2 regions of the Lysinibacillus sp. IITD104 genome follow, and region 2 is predicted to be linked to the other one. Evidence: a T-box and tRNA genes for the amino acid it is inferred to sense, from the RefSeq annotation. Region 2 holds a T-box; the other holds one or more tRNA genes.
The links. The T-box of region 2 lies ahead of V1L66_RS07265 (valine--tRNA ligase). A T-box ahead of a tRNA ligase gene usually reads a tRNA of that ligase, here a tRNA-Val.

Region 1 (9,789 bases), 1.2 Mb from region 2:
GAGGTTTGTCGCTATGCGATAAAGCCACGTCGAAAACTTTCTTTTCTGATCAAATGTATGCAAGTTCATATAAGCACGCACAAAAGCCTCTTGAGCAATATCTTCAGACTCTTGTTTGTTGCCTAACATTCGATAGCATACTTGGTACAGTTTGTGCTGATAGAGACTCACAATATCGGCAAATGCGTTTTGATCGCCTTTAAGCACTTGTTTTATTCTCTTATTTACTAACGCATCCATTGTGTTGACTTCTCCACCTTTACAACTGTCTTATACTATACGAAGCACCGATAAGAAAAGTTTCGTTTTAATTCAATTATAGCAAAAGATTTTTATGCAATGTGGCAACAGGCAATTTTTTGTCAAATTTTCTTTAAACTAGTGTTTCGCCAAATAAAGATCCCATTAATGCAACAGCCACATTTGCTGTTGTATTCTTTTCATCTAATATAGGATTTACCTCTACAAACTCTGCTGAAGTTACCATGCCTGATTCTTGTAACATTTCCATTGCTAAATGGCTTTCTCGATAAGTAATTCCGCCTGGGACTGGTGTACCCACACCTGGCGTATAAAGTGGATCTAGTCCGTCTAAATCAAGCGATAAATGTAAGCCATCAACATTTCGTTCCTTTAAATAAGCAAGTGCATCTTCCATCACACGTGTCATGCCAAGTCGGTCAATTTCATGCATTGTATATACTTTAATTCCTTGTTGACGAATCAATTCACGCTCTCCTGGGTCTACTGAACGAGCTCCAATAATTATAACGTTTTCTGGCTTAATTTTTGGAGCATAGTTACGAATTTGCACTAAACGCTCATGTCCTAGCCCAATACTAACTGCTAACGGCATCCCATGTATATTGCCTGAAGGTGTTGTTTCAGGTGTATTTAAATCTGCATGAGCGTCATACCAGATAACACCAAGATTTTTGTAATGCTCGCCTAATCCTGCTAATGTTCCAATAGCAATACTATGATCTCCACCAAATACTAGTGGGAATTTTTTTTGTTCCACTACTTCATGTACACTATTGGCTAATGCAGTGCTAACTTCTACAACTTCCTCTAAATTTAGTAATTTTTCATCCACAGCTCCGTCTGCAAGCTTTTGACTAACACGAATATCCCCTTGATCCTGTACATCGTGTCCGATAGCCTCTAAACGTTCAACAACACCTGCATATCGAATAGCACTTGGTCCCATATCTACACCACGACGTGTTTGTCCGTAATCTGTTGGTACTCCAATAATAGAAATATTAAGTTTATTCATGTTTTTATACCCCCTAAAAGTTATAAGACTATTGTAAAGCCTATATACCACTTGGCTCAACTCGACAAAAAATCGCATATTTATTCATTTATAAATAACATAAAAAAATCTCCTACTGTTTTCAGCAAGAGATTAGTTATCTGTAGTTAATATAACACTTTTGAATAATTTTATTCTAGAAAAGTGAGCCATGAAGGACTCGAACCTTCGACCCTCTGATTAAAAGTCAGATGCTCTACCAACTGAGCTAATGGCTCATAAAAGAAAAAATGGCTGGGGTACTAGGATTCGAACCTAGGCATGACGGAATCAAAATCCGTTGCCTTACCGCTTGGCTATACCCCAATCATTTATAAAACTGGTGGAGGGGGACGGATTCGAACCGCCGAACCCTAAGGAGCGGATTTACAGTCCGCCGCGTTTAGCCACTTCGCTACCCCTCCGAAATAACACAATAAGAATGGTGGAGGATGACGGGCTCGAACCGCCGACCCTCTGCTTGTAAGGCAGATGCTCTCCCAGCTGAGCTAATCCTCCATAGAAACAGGTGTTATATCACAGTTTATTTTCTTTATAAAGCCTATGTTTTAAATGGTGACCCCTACGGGATTCGAACCCGTGTTACCGCCGTGAAAGGGCGGTGTCTTAACCACTTGACCAAGGGGCCAATATTACGTCTCAAACAAGACAAGAATTATAATAACATTTTTAATTAATAATTGCAATGCTTTTTTAAAAATTTTTTTATGTATTATAGTACTTAAAAAAAGGGCAAAAAAATGGCTCCGAAGGCAGGACTCGAACCTGCGACAACCTGATTAACAGTCAGGTGCTACTACCAACTGAGCTACTTCGGAACGATACTATTCACTTTGGTTTTAGACAACCTCTTAAGTACATTTATTATTATAGCAAGCATTATAAATAATGCAACACATTTTATGAAAATTTTTATATTTTTTTGTCGAAGTATGCTTCTATATTCGTCTCACAGCATAATAGTTCTCTATTAACTCTAATATTTCTATTTAACGTACTAAATATTCTTGCTGTATATTATTTCAATTGTTAAAATAAAAATAGTTTTACGAATTTTCTATCAAATTTTCTGGGGGAGGATGTTCAAGATGGTATCAAATGATTTAATTGCACCTGAATTTTATAACATCACAGAGGAATTAGAAAAATTTTCGCAAGATAGTGATCGCCAAGCAATACGTTGGTTAAATACCCAACAAGAGAGACGTACAGTTTCTTATGTGGAACTTAATCAAAAAATGAATCAATACGCAAATGCTTTTACGGAGAAGGGGCTTCAAAAGGGTGATCGTGTATTAGTTATTATTCCTCGACTTCCAGAAGCCTATTTCGTTTTTTTAGGCTGCTTAAAGGCTGGCATCGTACCTATTTCATGTTCAGAGATGCTACGTGCAAGCGATTTAGAATATCGTATGGAGCATTCTTCTGCTAGTGCAGTGATTGCCTATGAGGCTTTTACTAGTGAAATTGATCAAATTACTTCTTCTGTAGACGCATTGAAAAATAAACTAGTGATCGGTGCTGCGAAAGGAGATTGGACTTCACTAGATGAATTGGCAAACAAGCAACCAGTTACATTTACAGCTGTAGCTACTACACGTGATGACATGGCATTCCTATCTTATACATCTGGTACCACTGGCAAACCTAAAGGTGTTGTTCATTCACATGGCTGGGGTTATGCGCATATTAGAACTGCAGCTTCAAAATGGCTTTGTGTACGTGAAGGAGACCTTGTGTGGGCAACAGCTGCTCCAGGTTGGCAAAAGTGGATATGGAGTCCTTTTTTATCAACAATCATGCTCGGTGCTACCGCATTTGTCTATCATGGTGGATTCGATGCAAAAACCTACCTTCAATTAATGCAGGATGAAAAAGTTAATGTTCTATGTTGTACACCGACTGAATACCGTATTATGGCGAAAATTGATAATTTACAAGATTATAATCTATCATCTTTACGTAGTGCTGTTTCTGCTGGTGAACCTTTAAATCGCCCAGTTATTGAAACGTTTATGAATCATTTTGGACTAAAAGTACGTGACGGCTATGGACAAACAGAAAACACATTATTAATTGGTACACTAGAAAACACAGAATTACGCCCTGGATCTATGGGTGTTCCAACTCCAGGTAATATTGTACGTATTATCGACAATGAAGGAAACGAAGCACCGATTGGCGAAGTTGGTGATATTGCTGTTCACAAATCTTCACCAGCTTTATTTAAAGAATATTATAAAGAACCCGAGCGCACACAAGCTGCATTCCGGGGGGATTGGTATATTACAGGTGATCAAGCAAAATGTGATGAAGACGGTTACTTTTGGTTTGAAGGCCGTGGGGATGACATAATTATTTCATCTGGTTATACGATCGGACCATTTGAAGTTGAAGATGCATTAAACAAACATGAAGCTGTACAAGAGTGTGCAGTTGTAGCTGCGCCAGATGAAATCAGAGGACATATCGTAAAGGCATTTGTGATCTTACGAGAAGGCTTCAAAGAGCGTGATGAAGATGAGTTAACAAAGGAGTTACAAGAGCATGTTAAAGCGTTAACAGCCCCTTATAAATATCCTCGTAGCATTGTCTTTATTGATGAGTTACCAAAAACAACATCAGGGAAAATTCGTCGTATTGAACTACGAGCTACTACAGTTCATACACATTAAGTATTAAAATAAGAAGGCATCCTCAACGGATGCCTTCTTATTTATGCGTTTATAAATAAAGAATCCGTTCAAATAAAAAAAGCCACTACTGAGTGTATCAGTAGCGACTTTTTGCGCCTAGCGACGTCCTACTCTCACAGGGGGAAGCCCCCAACTACCATCGGCGCTAAAGAGCTTAACTTCCGTGTTCGGTATGGGAACGGGTGTGACCTCTTTGCCATCATCACTAGACTTTGTATTTAATTGAAAGATTTATTCTTTCAAAACTGGATAAACGGTGCATTGAATGTTTCAAACGTTGTTAGCTACTAAAAACTTTATTGATTACGTTTTGCTTGTTCAGTTTTCAAGGTTCATGTTTCTTTATTTCGTTGTCACCTCTTGGCGACTTATACATAATAACATCGATTATTCATGAAAGTCAACACTAAATCATAAGTTTTTTTAAGGAGATTCATTTTTTATTTTATATTTTAGAAACGAGGTTATCATTATGGTCCGTAAAACGTTGATTTCACTGCTTTTAATCGTAACGCTCTTTGCCTTTCTAAAGCCTATAAATTCAACGATGATTTCTGTATTCAATATTGCGAATGCACCAGTAGTGGTCACGAAAGGACATTATGGCATATCTCTGATTGTAGAGATTTCTTTCTCTGATGACTCTCTATTAGAATGGCTACAAACGGTGAAGGAGCCTTACCCACTTCTACTTTTAGATGCCGACTGGATTAAACGGTCACCCGATCATTTAAAAATTATCCAACAGCGAAAATTGCCTACAGGATTACTTGGGCCGGATGATTCAGTAGAAGAACCCGTTGATATTGCGCTCATCCAAAAGGATATTGATACTTACGAAAAATATTTAAAAGAAAAACCTTTATGGTTTGCTACCCGAAATCATCAATATTCACAGGATATACAGAAAGCTTTATTCCAACAACAAATGAATTTACTATCTCCTTCTCTTATTTGGCAAGGTGATAAAACTCCGAAATTACAAAAAGGGGATTTTGTCTTTTTCCCACTACACCAAAAAAATCAAATATCCTTTAAAGAGCTTAACACACTAATACAACAACATAAGTTTATGTCGATTGAAGAAAATATATTTGGTTATAAAGTTCAAACTAAAAAAGCCCCATAAAAAAATTGCCTCCACTAGAGTGGGGCAATTTTTTCCTTATGCGTTTTTAGCCTGTTCACGACGAGCTTTACGGCGTGCTTCTAATTTTTGACGATCCTCATCGGATTTTGCATTATATTTAGGTAATACTAATAATTGATACGCATTAACCGCCAATAATGGGAATAATAAAAGCGCAACATACTCATTAATATTTTCATCTCGACCCATCAATGCAATTGTCCATTCCAACGTTGTAATGACAATCATAAAGAATAGTGCAGAAATCATTACATGTTTTTTCCCTGTTAATTTCACTTTTTGAACAGCTGTAGCTATGGCCCCAAAGATGAGCACAATTAATAGTCCTACATAGAACAACCAGCTTTGCCCATCCTTAACTCCAGGAATAAAGCGGAAGAAAATAATATCGAAAATCGTAATGGCAATTAATAATAGTTGTACCCAATTCCATAATGTCAGTGTTCTAAAAATATTAACACCTACCTGATGAAGTGTTAAATAAGCGAAAAAGCCAGCTTGTGCAATAACACTCATTGTAAACCCTAAGAAAACCATCCATAAAAGTCCTGCGAAAAACTCACCCCATTGACCGTTTGCTATGTATGGTTGGAAGAATTCCCAGCGAATAAATAAACTAAAAACTCCGTTGACTGCACCACCAACGAGCATTGCAAAGAAGAAAAACTTTGCCCAATTTCGTATCGTCACAACTAAAAGTCCCCCAATTTCTCAATATATCTGTCCTTATTTTATCAATGCCTTGTTAAAAAAGCTATTTCTCATCCTAACCAATACATAAAGTCCTCAGAAATGTGAACAATAATTGAAAGAGTCTCTCTAGAGAAAGGACTGATTGCCGATGCGAAAATTCACCTTATTACTGATTCTAATGCTTTTTCTTTCTGCCTGTTCACAAGATAAAACCTCTACCATGTCCTATGATGAAATAAAAAAAATCATGATTGACTCTTTGCAAACAGAGGATGGTAAAAAGGCATTGCGACAGCTTTTGGAGGAGCCAAGTTTCCGTGAGCTCTTGATTTTAGAGCATGATGAAGTGAAAAAGGCTACCGAGGAAACTTTACTTTCCAAGGAAGCAGAAGACTTTTGGAAAAAAACCTTTGAAGATCCAAAGTTTAAAGAAACTGTTGCGAAAAGTATGCAAAAACAGCAACAGGATATTATGAAGAACTTAATAAAAGATCCGACTTTCCAAAAGGATATGGAGGCATTTTTCGGGCAGCCCGATATGCAAAAGCAGTTGGAGACTATCCTTAAATCTTCCAATATGCGCAAGCAAATGGAGGAAGTCGTAAAGGAAACAATCGAAAGCCCTTTAATGCAATCTAAATGGCAGGAACTTATTAAAAAGAGTGGCGAAACAAGTTCATCAGGAAGTGGCAATAAGAAAGAAGCAAGTGGCGATAGCGGTGGTGGATCGGGTAAGGAACAAAAAGGTACCGAGTAACCTTGGTAATGTAAAAACGGATTTCCCCATAAAAGTGGTGGAAATCCGTTTTTTTATTATTTATTTAATTTACCGATGATTTTGGTAGCAATGTCTAAATAAATTTGTCCTGTTGTATGTTTTTCAGCATATACAGAAGGAGCAAAATCTTCATCTGTCCAATCTGGTTGCCCAAGCGGGATTTGTCCAAGTAGCTCTGTACGTAATTCATCAGCTAGCTTTGGACCTCCTCCTTGCCCAAAGACAAATTCTCGGTCACCTGATTTAGATTCAAACCACGCCATGTTTTCGATAACACCTAAAATTTCATGGTCTGTTTGAAGCGCCATGGCTCCTGCACGTGCCGCTACAAATGCTGCTGTTGGGTGTGGTGTTGTTACAACAATTTCTTTTGATGATGGTAACATTTGATGGATATCTAATGCAACGTCACCTGTGCCAGGAGGTAAATCTAATAATAGATAATCTAATTCACCCCACTCCACATCACGGAAGAACTGATCTAATACTTTACCCAGCATTGGACCACGCCATACAATCGGTGCGTTATTTTCCACAAAGAACCCCATTGAAATCATTTTTACCCCAAAGCGATCTACTGGGAAAATACGATTATCGACTACTTTAGGCATATCCGTCACACCCATCATATCAGGCACACTAAATCCATAAATATCTGCGTCAATTAAGCCGACTTTCTTTCCTAGACGAGCTAAAGCAACAGCTAAGTTAACTGATACCGTCGATTTACCTACTCCACCTTTACCAGAAGCAATTGAAATTACTTGTACTGTGCTTAGCGGTGATAAAATATCCTGTGCTTCTGACTCTGTTGCTGTACCACGGAAGCTTTGTAATTTTTCTGTTGAAAGTTCTTCAAAGCGGATACCAACCGTGTTTGCACCCGCTTCTTTCAACACCTCAACAACTTTCATTTGTAGTTGTAATTGTTCAGGTGTATTTAATTTAGCAATGGCAATTTTTACACTGACATGATTTTTTTCTTCTTTTATTGCTACGTTCGTTATACCATCTGTTTCTGCAAGCGATTTATGTAAAAATGGATCTTGTAGTTGTCCTAGTATTTCTCGTACTTGTTGTTCAGTAATCACGACGAACACTCCCCTTATATTGTCTCAATATTAGTATATCATAATGATTTGATTTACGTTGTAGATGTTGCTCTACTCAATTTTAGCTAATAAATAGTCTTCTATACCTTCAACTATGGCATCTGCCATTTTTTCTTGATACTTTTTATCAACTAATAATGCTCGTTCCTCATCATTACTAATAAAACCAGTCTCTACTAAAGCTGCAGGTACTTCCGCTTTCTTCAATAAATAGATTTGCTTAATTGACAATGCTTCACGGTCTGTATTTTTTAAATTAGTGCGAATGGATTGTTGAATACTCTTGGCAAGAATCTCTCCATCAGCATGTCCTTCCTTATGGTAAAATACCTGTGCGCCACGCCATTTTGTTTCAGGTATGGCATTTGCATGAATAGTTATAAATACATCAGGCTTTTCCTTTTCCACGATATCCTTTCTTAAGAAAATATCTTGCTTTTTCCGTTCTCTCATTGTTCCATATTTTTCTGATGGCGCATGCTCATCTATTACATCCCCATTTTTTGTTCGTGTCATTATAACCGTTGCGCCTTTTTTCTTTAATTGCTTCTCTACATGCTGAGCAATTGCAAGTGTAATATCCTTTTCAATCACTTCGCCCTTTGAAGCTCCTCCATCCTCACCACCATGCCCTGCATCAATGACAATTTTTATGCCACCAAGTGGGTCCGGTAAGAAGAAGTTACGGTCCGAAGCATTTGTTTCATATGCCACGACCACTATACTCATAAGCATAATTACTCCTAGTGCAAGCCAGCGCTTCACCCATATCCACCACCCTTTTACATTTAGTGTACGAAATTAATGGATAAACTATGCCAGAAAGTAAAAAAAACTCCCAAGTCGCAAACTTGAGAGTTTTCTTCTATATTAAGGGAGGAAGAACAACTTATTGTATTGTAAAGGTAGGGTTAAATTCACCTGTATATGGTTCATGCTCTACAAATACAGTTATTTCATTACCCTCTTTGTCTTTACCTGTTCGTTTATACGTGAACTTCTTATCGTTGATTTCTGTAATTTCAAGAGCGACACCATACTTATTATCACCGATAGAAACATGCGCTCTTATTTTATTATCATGAATGACATCAAAGTAACCATAGTCTCCACGACTTTCACCTGTTTCAGGATTGAAGAACTCATATCTATTTGTATTTGCATCATACTTTGCAATGCTAATGAAATTTGAATTGAATTCTGTTACATCATTACCCGCTTCATCTAACACAACAGTTCCATGCCATAATGTATCAGCTAAAATTTTGTCTCCGTCCACGTCTGTAACAATATCACCTGTTGAAGCATCTAACGTTTTATCGGAATCTGTAAATGCCAGTTCCTTTTCTTTATAAGGTATATGTTCCACGAATACTTCCACATCATTGCCTGTAGCATCTTTACCCATTCTTTTATAGGTAAAGATACTATCGTTTAGCTCAGTGATCTCGACAACCGCTTGGTATTTTTTCGATTCTGAAATTAATATTCTTTGTTTCCCATCATTTGTGATAAAGAATGTCCCTTTATCGTCACGGCTTTCACCTGTAGCAGCGTCAAAGAATTCATAATGACCTGTCTGAGCATCATATTTTGCTAACCCAATGAAATTTGCGTTCTCAGCTGTTAAGTCATTATTATCTTTGTCGTAAACTTTTGTACCTTGCCAATTTGTACCACTTAGAATATTAGCCATTTCTTGTCCCTTTGTTAATTGCTCTTTAGCAGTATTTTCTGTTGAAGCACTTTCGGTTTTGACTTCCTCACTATTCGTTGTATTGCCTTTTGTAGGCGCCTTATCTTGACATGCTGCCAGTAATGCTATTGCTGCAACAGATACTATTAATAATTTTTTCATAACTACTTACCTCCATCGTTTAGTTTATATTTGGAGTTACATCAAACCTATAACGATAATTTTTTAAAATGAAAGGTTTGTTGTACCTTCTGAAACTATATTAAAGTGGAATGTTAAACCCCCCCTAAATAATTTCTTAAAAAAACATAAACTTATACGAAAATATTTTTAATATATATTAAAT
Region 2 (9,789 bases):
CATTTCTCTTTATAATGATCAAAGTTTGGGATCATTGTCCTTCCTCCTGTAGCCACTGTCGAGCTTGTGCTATAAAGTATAAAGAGCCTGTTATGACAATAATATCCTCTTTATGGCGTCCTTGTAATATAGTTTGAAGGCTTTTTAGCCACTCTGTATGATATGTTTTATTGGCATGTGTCGACAACTTCGCTAAGCTTTCAGCAGGCATTGCATTCGGTAGGTCTATTTGTGTAAAAGTGATCGAGGTGGCAACAGCATCCATTAGTTCTATACTGTTGGCATGATCCTTGTCTGCTAATGCCGCATAAATAAAGTGATAATTGTTTCTTGGATAGACGTTTTTTAGTGTTTGGATAAGAGCAGCTGTACCCTCGGAATTATGAGCACCATCTAGCACAATTTGATTCGGCCATTGCTCGAAGCGACCTGCCCATTGCGCACACTGTAGACCCTGACAAATAGAATCATCAGCAATGGCAATTGCCCCCTGTTCACGTAATGTTAGCATGGCTGTGATGGCCAAACTTGCATTATTTATTTGATGTTGACCAGCCATTTTTAATGGTACATCCCTCATCAAGACATGAGCCTTTTCATATGTAAAGTGCTGATAGTCAGTGCTCTGCCAACTATTTGTCACCGTGAAGCCTTGTCCTAAAACAAAGCATGATGCATGTCGTTCCTCTGCAGTAGCTTTAATGACAGCCAATGCCTCCTCATTTTGAACGCCTACAACAACTGGGATGCCTTCTTTGATGATACCAGCTTTTTCAGTGGCAACCTTTGCGAAGGTGTCACCTAAAAAGGCTGTATGCTCTAGCGAAATCGTTGTAATAATAGATAAAAGCGGCCTTACGACGTTTGTCGCATCCAAACGTCCTCCAAGCCCTGTCTCAATAAGTGCTATATCTACTCCTTCATGTGCAAAATATTGAAACATAATCAATGTAACTACCTCAAAAAAGCTTGGAAAATCGCCATTGTAGTGCTCTTCTATAATTTTCGCAAGTTTATTGAAATAGTAGAGAAATTGCTCATCTGAAATTTGGCGGCCGTTAATGGTCATACGTTCATTGACTCGCTCTAAATGCGGAGACGTAAATGCCCCTACTGTGTAGTCTGCATGTTGTAGCATTTCTCTTAATGCGTTCACCGTAGAGCCTTTACCGTTTGAACCTGCTACATGGATTACTCTTAGCTTGTTGTGAGGCTCATCTAAATGTCCTAGTACTTCACGCATAAGGACAAGTGGTGCACGTTTATGATCAACTGCTTTTAATGTAAAAATAAATTTTGTACATTCGTTCATTGTGTGAAACAAAATAAACACTCCCTCTTACTGCAATATCTTTATTTTAGTACAAGTAACGTTTAATAACATAGCAAAATGGTAAAATACAAAAAACACGCAGCTAGCGACTGCGTGTTCATATTAATATTATATTAGTGTACCTTGTGAGCACCTAATAAAGCACCCATATTGTTTAAAATAGTTTTTGCATCACTATTTAATAACGGATGTACATCTGGACGTTGCACTAATTCAAAAGCGTTTTTTAACGTTCTTTTTAGCATAGATATATCAAAGTCTGAGCAATACTCATTAATTTTTTGGATTGTTAATAAATCAGTCCTTGATAATTTAATGCTATCCTGCTGAGGATTACTATTTGCTAATATGTGCTTAATAAGGACACGGCCACTTGTATTCAATAAACGATAATACTTTGCTTCGGATAATTTTAAGAGATTCGTTTCGATCAATACTCTCGCGCTTACAAAGTCTAGTTCATCACATGCTTTGTTGACTTTTGTAATAATGGTTGCAATATTTCCTGACATTCCCAACACCCCCATTGGCTCTTATTTTTTTAATGAAAAAGACTGTCTATCTAAAAAAACCGTCCATTCTCCCAAGCTTTTTTCACGGCTAAATAATACGGAATTAGGTTTTGTTTCCTACCAAATCAACCCTGCACGACATCTATTAGTCTGATTTATTTTAAATAATACTATATATTTTTTCCTAATACAATGCATATCTTTAGATCTATAAAAAAAAAAGCAATGGATGACTTTTTCGTCATCCACTGCTTCAACTTTACATTTATTTCAATTCTTCTAAACGTTTTAACACAACTGCATGCTTGCTTTCATAATCTGCTAATTTCTCACGTTCTGCGTTAACTAACGCTTCCGGCGCTTTCGATACAAACTTTTCATTCGATAACTTACCTGTAACAAGCTTCACTTCTTTTGCCCATTTCTCTAATTCTTTTTCAAGGCGAGCAATTTCTTCCTCTAGATTGATCAGTCCAACAAGAGGTAGGAAAACCTGTGCTCCTGTCACAACAGCCGTCATTGATTGTCCTGGAGCCTCTAAACCTTCACCAATTGTTAAAGTATCAGGATTACAGAATTTTTCTAAATATGCTTGATTCTCTTCAAGTACAGCTGCTGTTGCTGCATCTTTCGCTGAAATAAACAACGGTACTTTTTTGCTCATTGGGGTATTTACTTCCGCACGAATATTACGTACTGAACGTATAATATCCATTAGGAGCTTCATATTATCTGCTTCATCAGCAAAATGAAGATCTTTACGTACTGTTGGCCATGCTGCCACTGTAATAGATTCACCTTCATGTGGTAAATGCTGCCAAATTTCTTCTGTAATGAAAGGCATAAATGGATGTAATAGACGCATTGTTTGATCTAGTACGTAAGCTAAAATAGAGCGAGTTGTCTTTTTAGCTGCTTCATCCTCACCGTAAAGAGGTAATTTTGCCATTTCAATATACCAAGAACAGAAATCATCCCAAATGAAATTGTATAATTCACGGCCAACTTCACCGAATTCATAACGCTCTGCAAGAGAGGTAACGCGTTCAATCGTTTCATTTAAGCGCGTTAAAATCCATTTGTCAGCTACTGATTTTTCACCAGTTAAATCGATCTCATCATATGTCATACCATCCATATTCATAAGCGCAAAACGTGATGCATTCCAAATCTTATTGGCAAAGTTCCATACTGCTTCAACTTTTTCAGTTGTATAGCGTAAATCTTGACCAGGTGATGAACCAGTAGCTAAGAAGTAGCGTAATGAATCTGCACCGTATTGTTCAATGACATCCATTGGATCAACACCATTGCCAAGTGATTTACTCATTTTACGCCCTTCACCATCACGTACTAAACCATGAATTAGCACATCTTTAAATGGACGTTGATCTGTAAACTCAAGACCTTGGAAAATCATTCGAGAAACCCAGAAGAAAATAATATCATAGCCTGTTACTAATGTATTTGTTGGATAATAACGTTTATATTCTTCATTTGCTTCATCTGGCCAACCCATAGTAGAAAACGGCCATAGTGCTGAAGAGAACCATGTATCTAGTACATCTTCATCTTGCGTCCAGTTTTCTGCATCTGCTGGGGCTTCTTTACCTACGTATATTTCGCCTGTTTCATTATGGTACCAGGCTGGGATTTGATGGCCCCACCATAATTGACGAGAAATACACCAATCGCGTATATTCTCCATCCAGCGGGAATATGTGTTTTCAAAACGAGCAGGAACAAAGTTTACTTTCCCTTCTTCGTCCTTTTGCAGCTCTAGGGAAGCATCAGCAAGTGGTTGCATTTTAACGAACCATTGTGCTGAAAGATATGGCTCAACAACAGCACCAGAACGTTCAGAGTGTCCTACTGAATGCATATGCTCTTCAATGCGAATTAACACACCTGCTTCTTGTAAATCAGCAACAATTTGCTTGCGGCATTCGAAGCGATCCATTCCTTTATATTTGCCAGCAAGATCATTCATTGTGCCGTCTTCATTCATTACTAGAATGCGCTCTAGATTATGACGATTACCAACTTCAAAGTCGTTCGGATCATGGGCTGGTGTCATTTTTACAACCCCAGTACCAAATTCCATATCAACGTACTCATCAGCAACAATTGGAATTTCACGACCTACAATCGGTAAAATAACGTTTTTACCAATTAAGTGCTGATAACGCTCATCGTTCGGGTGAACAGCTACCCCAGAGTCACCAAGCATTGTTTCGGGACGTGTTGTAGCAACTTCTACATAGCCAGAGCCATCAGCTAATGGATATTTCATATGATAGAAGGCACCTTGCACATCCTGATAAATTACCTCGATATCAGATAATGCTGTTTTTGCTGCTGGGTCCCAGTTGATAATACGTTCACCACGATAAATTAAACCTTTTTCATATAACTGAACAAAAACTGTTTTTACCGCATCTGAAAGACCTTTATCTAGCGTGAAACGTTCACGCGTATAGTCTAATCCAAGACCAAGCTTTGCCCATTGATCACGAATATGTCCAGCATACTCTTCTTTCCATTCCCATGTTTTTTCAAGGAATTTTTCACGTCCTAAATCATAACGTGTAATATTATCCTCACGCAGCTTTGCTTCTACTTTTGCCTGTGTTGCAATACCTGCATGATCCATACCTGGCAACCAAAGGGCATCATAGCCTTGCATGCGTTTCATACGGATGAGGATATCTTGTAATGTTGTATCCCAAGCATGGCCAAGGTGTAGTTTACCTGTTACGTTCGGTGGTGGAATAACGATTGAATAGGGCTTTTTCCCACTTTCAGGCTGCGCCTCGAAAAACTTCCCTTGTAACCACCATTCATAGCGACCAGCTTCAATGGACTGTGGGTCATACTTAGTTGGCATTGAAATGTTTTCTGTCATATTGACTCCTCCTATTGTTTGAAAACTGTAGGTAAAGAAATGCTGTTCATTTTTTACCCAATAAAAAAACTCCTCTCGTCTAAAAGGACGAAGGAGTTTTAGTTCGCGGTACCACCTTTAATTCCAGCAGTGGTTAAGATAAATGTTCAATGACATATTTTCTCAGCCTACCCTACTGGCTCTCAATTCGGTAACGGTGTTTAACCGGCTTTAACTACTATTAGTTCACTAAAGCTGCTCAAGGGCTACCTTCAATTCCGTACAAATAGAAACTTCACAGCTACCGTTTCTTCTCTGAAAATGTAGACAAAATTTACTCTTCCCTATCATAGCATCTGTATTTGATTTTCCTAATTGTACCGCAGGATCGTGTCATTTTTCAAGTGATTTAGTCATCTTTTAGTAAGAGGAAAGTAAATAGAAAAGGAAGTGACAATTCAAATGCGACGACGCAAGTATAACCCTTGGCTTTTACCACCTTGGCTACGGCAAGTTCGTTTTTATTGTAGAACCATTATCGTGCCGATTTGTGCTTTTCAGTTTATCCGTGTCATTATTGTGCCAACATCAGGTGATTTAATCTTCTTATTACTTCTGCTACTTCTCTGCTATTTACTTTTGAAAGATATCATTTGAAACACGAACTTTAAGCGGTGTATATTCTTCTGTTAGATCCCAAATCATAGAAGGCACTTCATGCCAAGTACTGGATTCACGTACAACAATATGGCTTGAGGATTCTCTTAATACAGCTTTTTGGTCAACTGTTGTAGAATTCTCTTGGCGTGAAGCTGCTGCTACTGCGGCAGGTTGTTTCACTTGAACACTTTCTTCGATTACGGCCATTGTTTCCTCTTGTTCGAAAGCATGTGTTGATAGGTGCGGATTGTCTAACACAACTTTTTCATCAACAGGTTCATATTCATTAAAAACACTTGTAACGGTCCACTCAAGCTGACACATCTGATTTGTTAGACTAGGGCGAATATCCTTGACCATTAAATCTTTGACATCGGATTCTTTTGGTAAATCCACATGTAAAGGTACAGCATACTCAAAATAACCAGTATCTCCTTGGATGTCTAGAGCATCAATTGTAATTAAATCTTCATTTTCTGCAAATGCTTGCATATCTTGAAAATCAAAGCGAACGTGTGCGGTGATATGATAGATGCCCATAAGTCGCAAAGAATCTTCTAATTGCATTGCCTGCCACTGTGGCTTAATTTGTACAGCTGCTATTTCAGTTGGGCAGCCATATCCAGGAAAACAAAATGCTTCGCGCATATTCCAAGTTTTGTGTTCGATAATAATCCCTCCCTTTGCATCATATGACGATTTAAAGGAGAGTATGCTAGGGTGTTGCCATTTGAACACATTTAAAAATAGATACTACTAAAAAACTGGCATGCTAGAAGCAATATTCTAGCATGCCAGTTTCATGAATGTTCATATCTTTAAACATTTACTAATTTAATTTTATTCGCTACACGATCTGTTAGCATTTGCGTTGCTTTTGGTACAATCGGTTTAAAAATAGGATTTAAAACAGGGCCAGCTAACCCGCCCGCAACGACTTCTAAGAATCCTGTCATTTTTGTATTTTCAGGATCAATACTTTCTGCGAGGAAATAGCCATTTCCTGTGAAGTTATCAGAAAGCCCCTTTAATTCGAATGTAACTTTTGATGGTGCTAACCATTCTAAGATTGTAATTTCTACTTCAACTGTTTTTTTCAAAACGCCAACATTGCCTTTAAAAGTCCAAGTGGAGTGTTTTTCATCAATCATTTCATGTGCATTATAACCTGGGACAAGCTTTGCCCATTTTTCCATATCACTAACGAAATCCCATACATCCTCAATCCCTACAGGAACTTCGACCGTGTGTGTGCCTGTTGCCATATCAATTCACTACTTTCTTTTATGAATAGCTATATTATAAACGATATCGCCCACAATTTGGCTATGCTGAAAGATGTAATTTTGACAAAAGCAGGTCCTTCATCCAGTATAGAAGATCTTGTTTACTAGTAAATATATGCTATTCTCTCTTTTTGTCCTTACATTTCTCTAGCACTATAATGCTTTCTGCTTGATCCATTAAAAAAGTACAACGGTAGAAAAAGCAAGTTTGACGGGCGAAGGGCTTTGTTTTTCAAAAATATGAGAGCATGCTAGAAATAATTCTAGCATGCTCTATCAAATTTTATTTGGCTAATTGCGCAAATACTTTATGGAATGCAGCCACTGTTTTCGCAATATGCTCTTCCGTATGGGCTGTTGAGATGAATAGTCCTTCAAATTGAGAAGGAGGTAAGAAAATACCTTCCTCTGCCATTAGACGGAAGTATTCAGCGAATAATTGTAAATCAGATGTTTTAGCAGAAGCAAAATCAATGACATTTTCATTTGTAAAGAAGAAGCCAATCATAGAGCCTGCACGATTGACAGTGTGCGGGATATTATATTTTGTTGCTGCTTCACGGAAACCAGCCTCAAGCTGATCTCCTAATTTTTTAAAGTAATCATACGTACCATGGTCTAAACGTGATAACGTTTCATAACCGGCTGTCATCGCTAATGGATTCCCCGATAATGTTCCTGCTTGATAAATTGGTCCAGCAGGAGCTACTTGCTCCATAATTTCTTTTTTCCCAGCGAACGCACCTACAGGGAGACCCCCTCCGATTACTTTACCTAAAGTAGTCATATCTGGTGTTATCCCAAAATACCCTTGTGCACAGCCATAATCTACGCGGAAACCTGTCATAACTTCGTCAAAGATTAATAATGCACCGTGCTCTGAAGTAAGCGCACGTAAGCCTTCTAGGAAACCGGGCTGTGGTGGAACAACCCCCATATTTCCTGCGACTGGCTCCACAATAACTGCAGCTAACTCTGCGCCAAATTTCTCGAAAATCACTTTTGCCCCTTCTAAATCATTATAGGCAACTGTCAACGTATTACGTGCGATATCTGCAGGCACACCAGGGCTATCAGGAAGGCCTAATGTGGCAACACCAGAACCGGCTTTAATTAATAAGGAGTCACCGTGACCATGATAAGACCCTTCAAACTTTAAAATCTTATCACGCCCTGTAACACCACGTGCTACACGTAATGCAGACATAGTAGCCTCTGTTCCTGAAGAAACAAAGCGGATCATTTCCATTCCTGGTAGACGGTCTAATACTAATTGGGCTAAGCGATTTTCTGTATAGCTTGGAGCACCGAACGAAGAACCCTTCGCAGCTGTATCTGCAATTGCTTTCACTACCTCTGGATGTGTATGTCCTAAAATTAGCGGACCCCAAGACAATACATAATCAATATATTCATTGCCATCAATGTCTTTAATGATTGCCCCATGACCAGATTCCATGAAAATCGGGTCCATATTTACTGATTTGAATGCACGTACTGGGCTACTTACACCCCCCGGCATTAATTGAACAGCTTCAGCATAGGCTTGTTTTGATTTTTCGTAAGAACGTGTCATTTATTTCTCCTCCAACCAACGTGCAACATCTTTTGCATGATACGTAATGATTAAATCAGAGCCTGCACGTTTCATACCTAATAATGTTTCAAGCACAACTTTTTTCTCTTCAATCCAACCATTTATAGCAGCCGCTTTAATCATTGCATATTCACCTGACACATTATACGCAACAAGCGGTAATGGGTAGTTATTTTTCATGTCTCGAATAATATCTAAATAGCTAAGAGCAGGTTTGACAATTAAGAAATCTGCGCCCTCTTCAATATCTGACTCTGCCTCACGGAATGCCTCTAGACGGTTTGCAGGATCCATTTGGTAGGATTTACGATCACCAAATTGTGGAGCGCCATCTGCAGCGTCACGGAAAGGTCCATAGTAACTGGATGCATATTTGACTGCATAGGACATAATCGGAATATGTTCAAAACCAGCTTCGTCTAGACCAGCACGAATTGCCGTTACAAAGCCGTCCATCATATTAGAAGGAGCAATAATATCAGCGCCAGCTTTTGCTTGTGATATCGCCGTGCGGGCTAAAACATCTAATGAAGGATCATTCAAAATTTGATCGCCCTCAATTAAGCCACAATGTCCATGATCCGTAAATTCACATAAGCATGTATCCGCGATGACTAATAACTCAGGATGACGTGTTTTAATGAGTCGAGTCGCTTCCTGCACAATACCATGATCATGAAATGCACCTGTTCCAACCGCATCCTTTTCAGCTGGCAAGCCAAATAAAATAACCGCAGGAATACCTAAAGCTACAACCTCATCCACCTCTGCCTCTAGATTATCCAATGAAAATTGAAAAACGCCAGGCATTGACTGTACTTCATTTTTAATATTTTCGCCTTCTATTACAAAAATAGGATAGATCAGGTCCTCTTTATGTAAGTATGTTTCTTTTACCATTGATCGCATCGTTGCATTGGCACGCAAACGACGATGTCTTTGAAATTGTAGTTTTGTCATGATTTGTCCCCTACTTTCATAATTTCTTCGATGACTGCTTGCATTGTATAAACACTTGGCATAATATCCACAGTAGCACCGTATTGTTCAAGAGCCGCTTCCGTAATATGGCCGATGGCTGCAATGCGAGCTGCATGCCAGCCGATATGTGGCACAACATCCCTTGCATACACGTCAACTGCTGAAGGACTAGCAAAAATCACTGTGACATTTTGATGTTGCTGGATGCAATTGACAATAACAGGTGTTTGATCATGTCGTTCTATTGTTTCATAGACTGTCCATTCTTTTAACTTAAAAGGCAGTCCATCCTTCAGCGTACTTTTCGCCTTTTCGCCTCGAATAAACAGACATCTCGGATGATTACCCGCTACGTTTGGAAATTCTTTAACGAAAATATCAGCACTAAATACGGAAGGCATAAAGCTTACTTGAAATCCTAAATTTTCTAATGCTGTCGTTGTTTTTGTGCCAATGGAAGCTATTTTTCCTTGGAAATGATCCGCATTCAATTGATGTCGAAGCATTTTACTAGCAAAAGCTTCGACAGCATTTTG

Region 1: it has a tRNA-Val gene. The T-box ahead of V1L66_RS07265 (valine--tRNA ligase) is inferred to sense a tRNA for this amino acid. The anticodon was not compared.

The regions. Positions count from the first base shown of each region.
Region 1 covers NZ_JBAHYH020000001.1:215,934-225,722, reverse strand. Annotated here, with positions in the region: gene sigW (RNA polymerase sigma factor SigW) at 1-240, opposite strand, end outside; gene rocF (arginase) at 374-1,279, opposite strand; tRNA gene V1L66_RS01185 (tRNA-Lys) at 1,464-1,536, opposite strand; tRNA gene V1L66_RS01180 (tRNA-Gln) at 1,550-1,624, opposite strand; tRNA gene V1L66_RS01175 (tRNA-Tyr) at 1,639-1,722, opposite strand; tRNA gene V1L66_RS01170 (tRNA-Val) at 1,741-1,816, opposite strand; tRNA gene V1L66_RS01165 (tRNA-Glu) at 1,872-1,946, opposite strand; tRNA gene V1L66_RS01160 (tRNA-Asn) at 2,060-2,136, opposite strand; gene mbcS (acyl-CoA synthetase MbcS) at 2,407-3,993, shown strand; rRNA gene rrf (5S ribosomal RNA) at 4,109-4,224, opposite strand; gene V1L66_RS01145 (hypothetical protein) at 4,487-5,143, shown strand; gene V1L66_RS01140 (KinB-signaling pathway activation protein) at 5,180-5,854, opposite strand; gene gerD (spore germination lipoprotein GerD) at 6,006-6,614, shown strand; gene V1L66_RS01130 (P-loop NTPase) at 6,671-7,726, opposite strand; gene V1L66_RS01125 (N-acetylmuramoyl-L-alanine amidase) at 7,799-8,512, opposite strand; partial or broken gene V1L66_RS01120 (DUF4822 domain-containing protein) at 8,637-9,476, opposite strand.
Region 2 covers NZ_JBAHYH020000001.1:1,433,216-1,443,004, reverse strand. Annotated here, with positions in the region: gene V1L66_RS07280 (folylpolyglutamate synthase/dihydrofolate synthase family protein) at 1-35, opposite strand, end outside; gene V1L66_RS07275 (folylpolyglutamate synthase/dihydrofolate synthase family protein) at 32-1,312, opposite strand; gene V1L66_RS07270 (hypothetical protein) at 1,447-1,845, opposite strand; gene V1L66_RS07265 (valine--tRNA ligase) at 2,111-4,750, opposite strand; T-box leader at 4,831-5,089, opposite strand; gene V1L66_RS07260 (hypothetical protein) at 5,192-5,386, shown strand; gene V1L66_RS07255 (valyl-tRNA synthetase) at 5,363-6,037, opposite strand; gene V1L66_RS07250 (SRPBCC family protein) at 6,208-6,654, opposite strand; gene hemL (glutamate-1-semialdehyde 2,1-aminomutase) at 6,959-8,251, opposite strand; gene hemB (porphobilinogen synthase) at 8,252-9,232, opposite strand; gene V1L66_RS07235 (uroporphyrinogen-III synthase) at 9,229-9,789, opposite strand, start outside.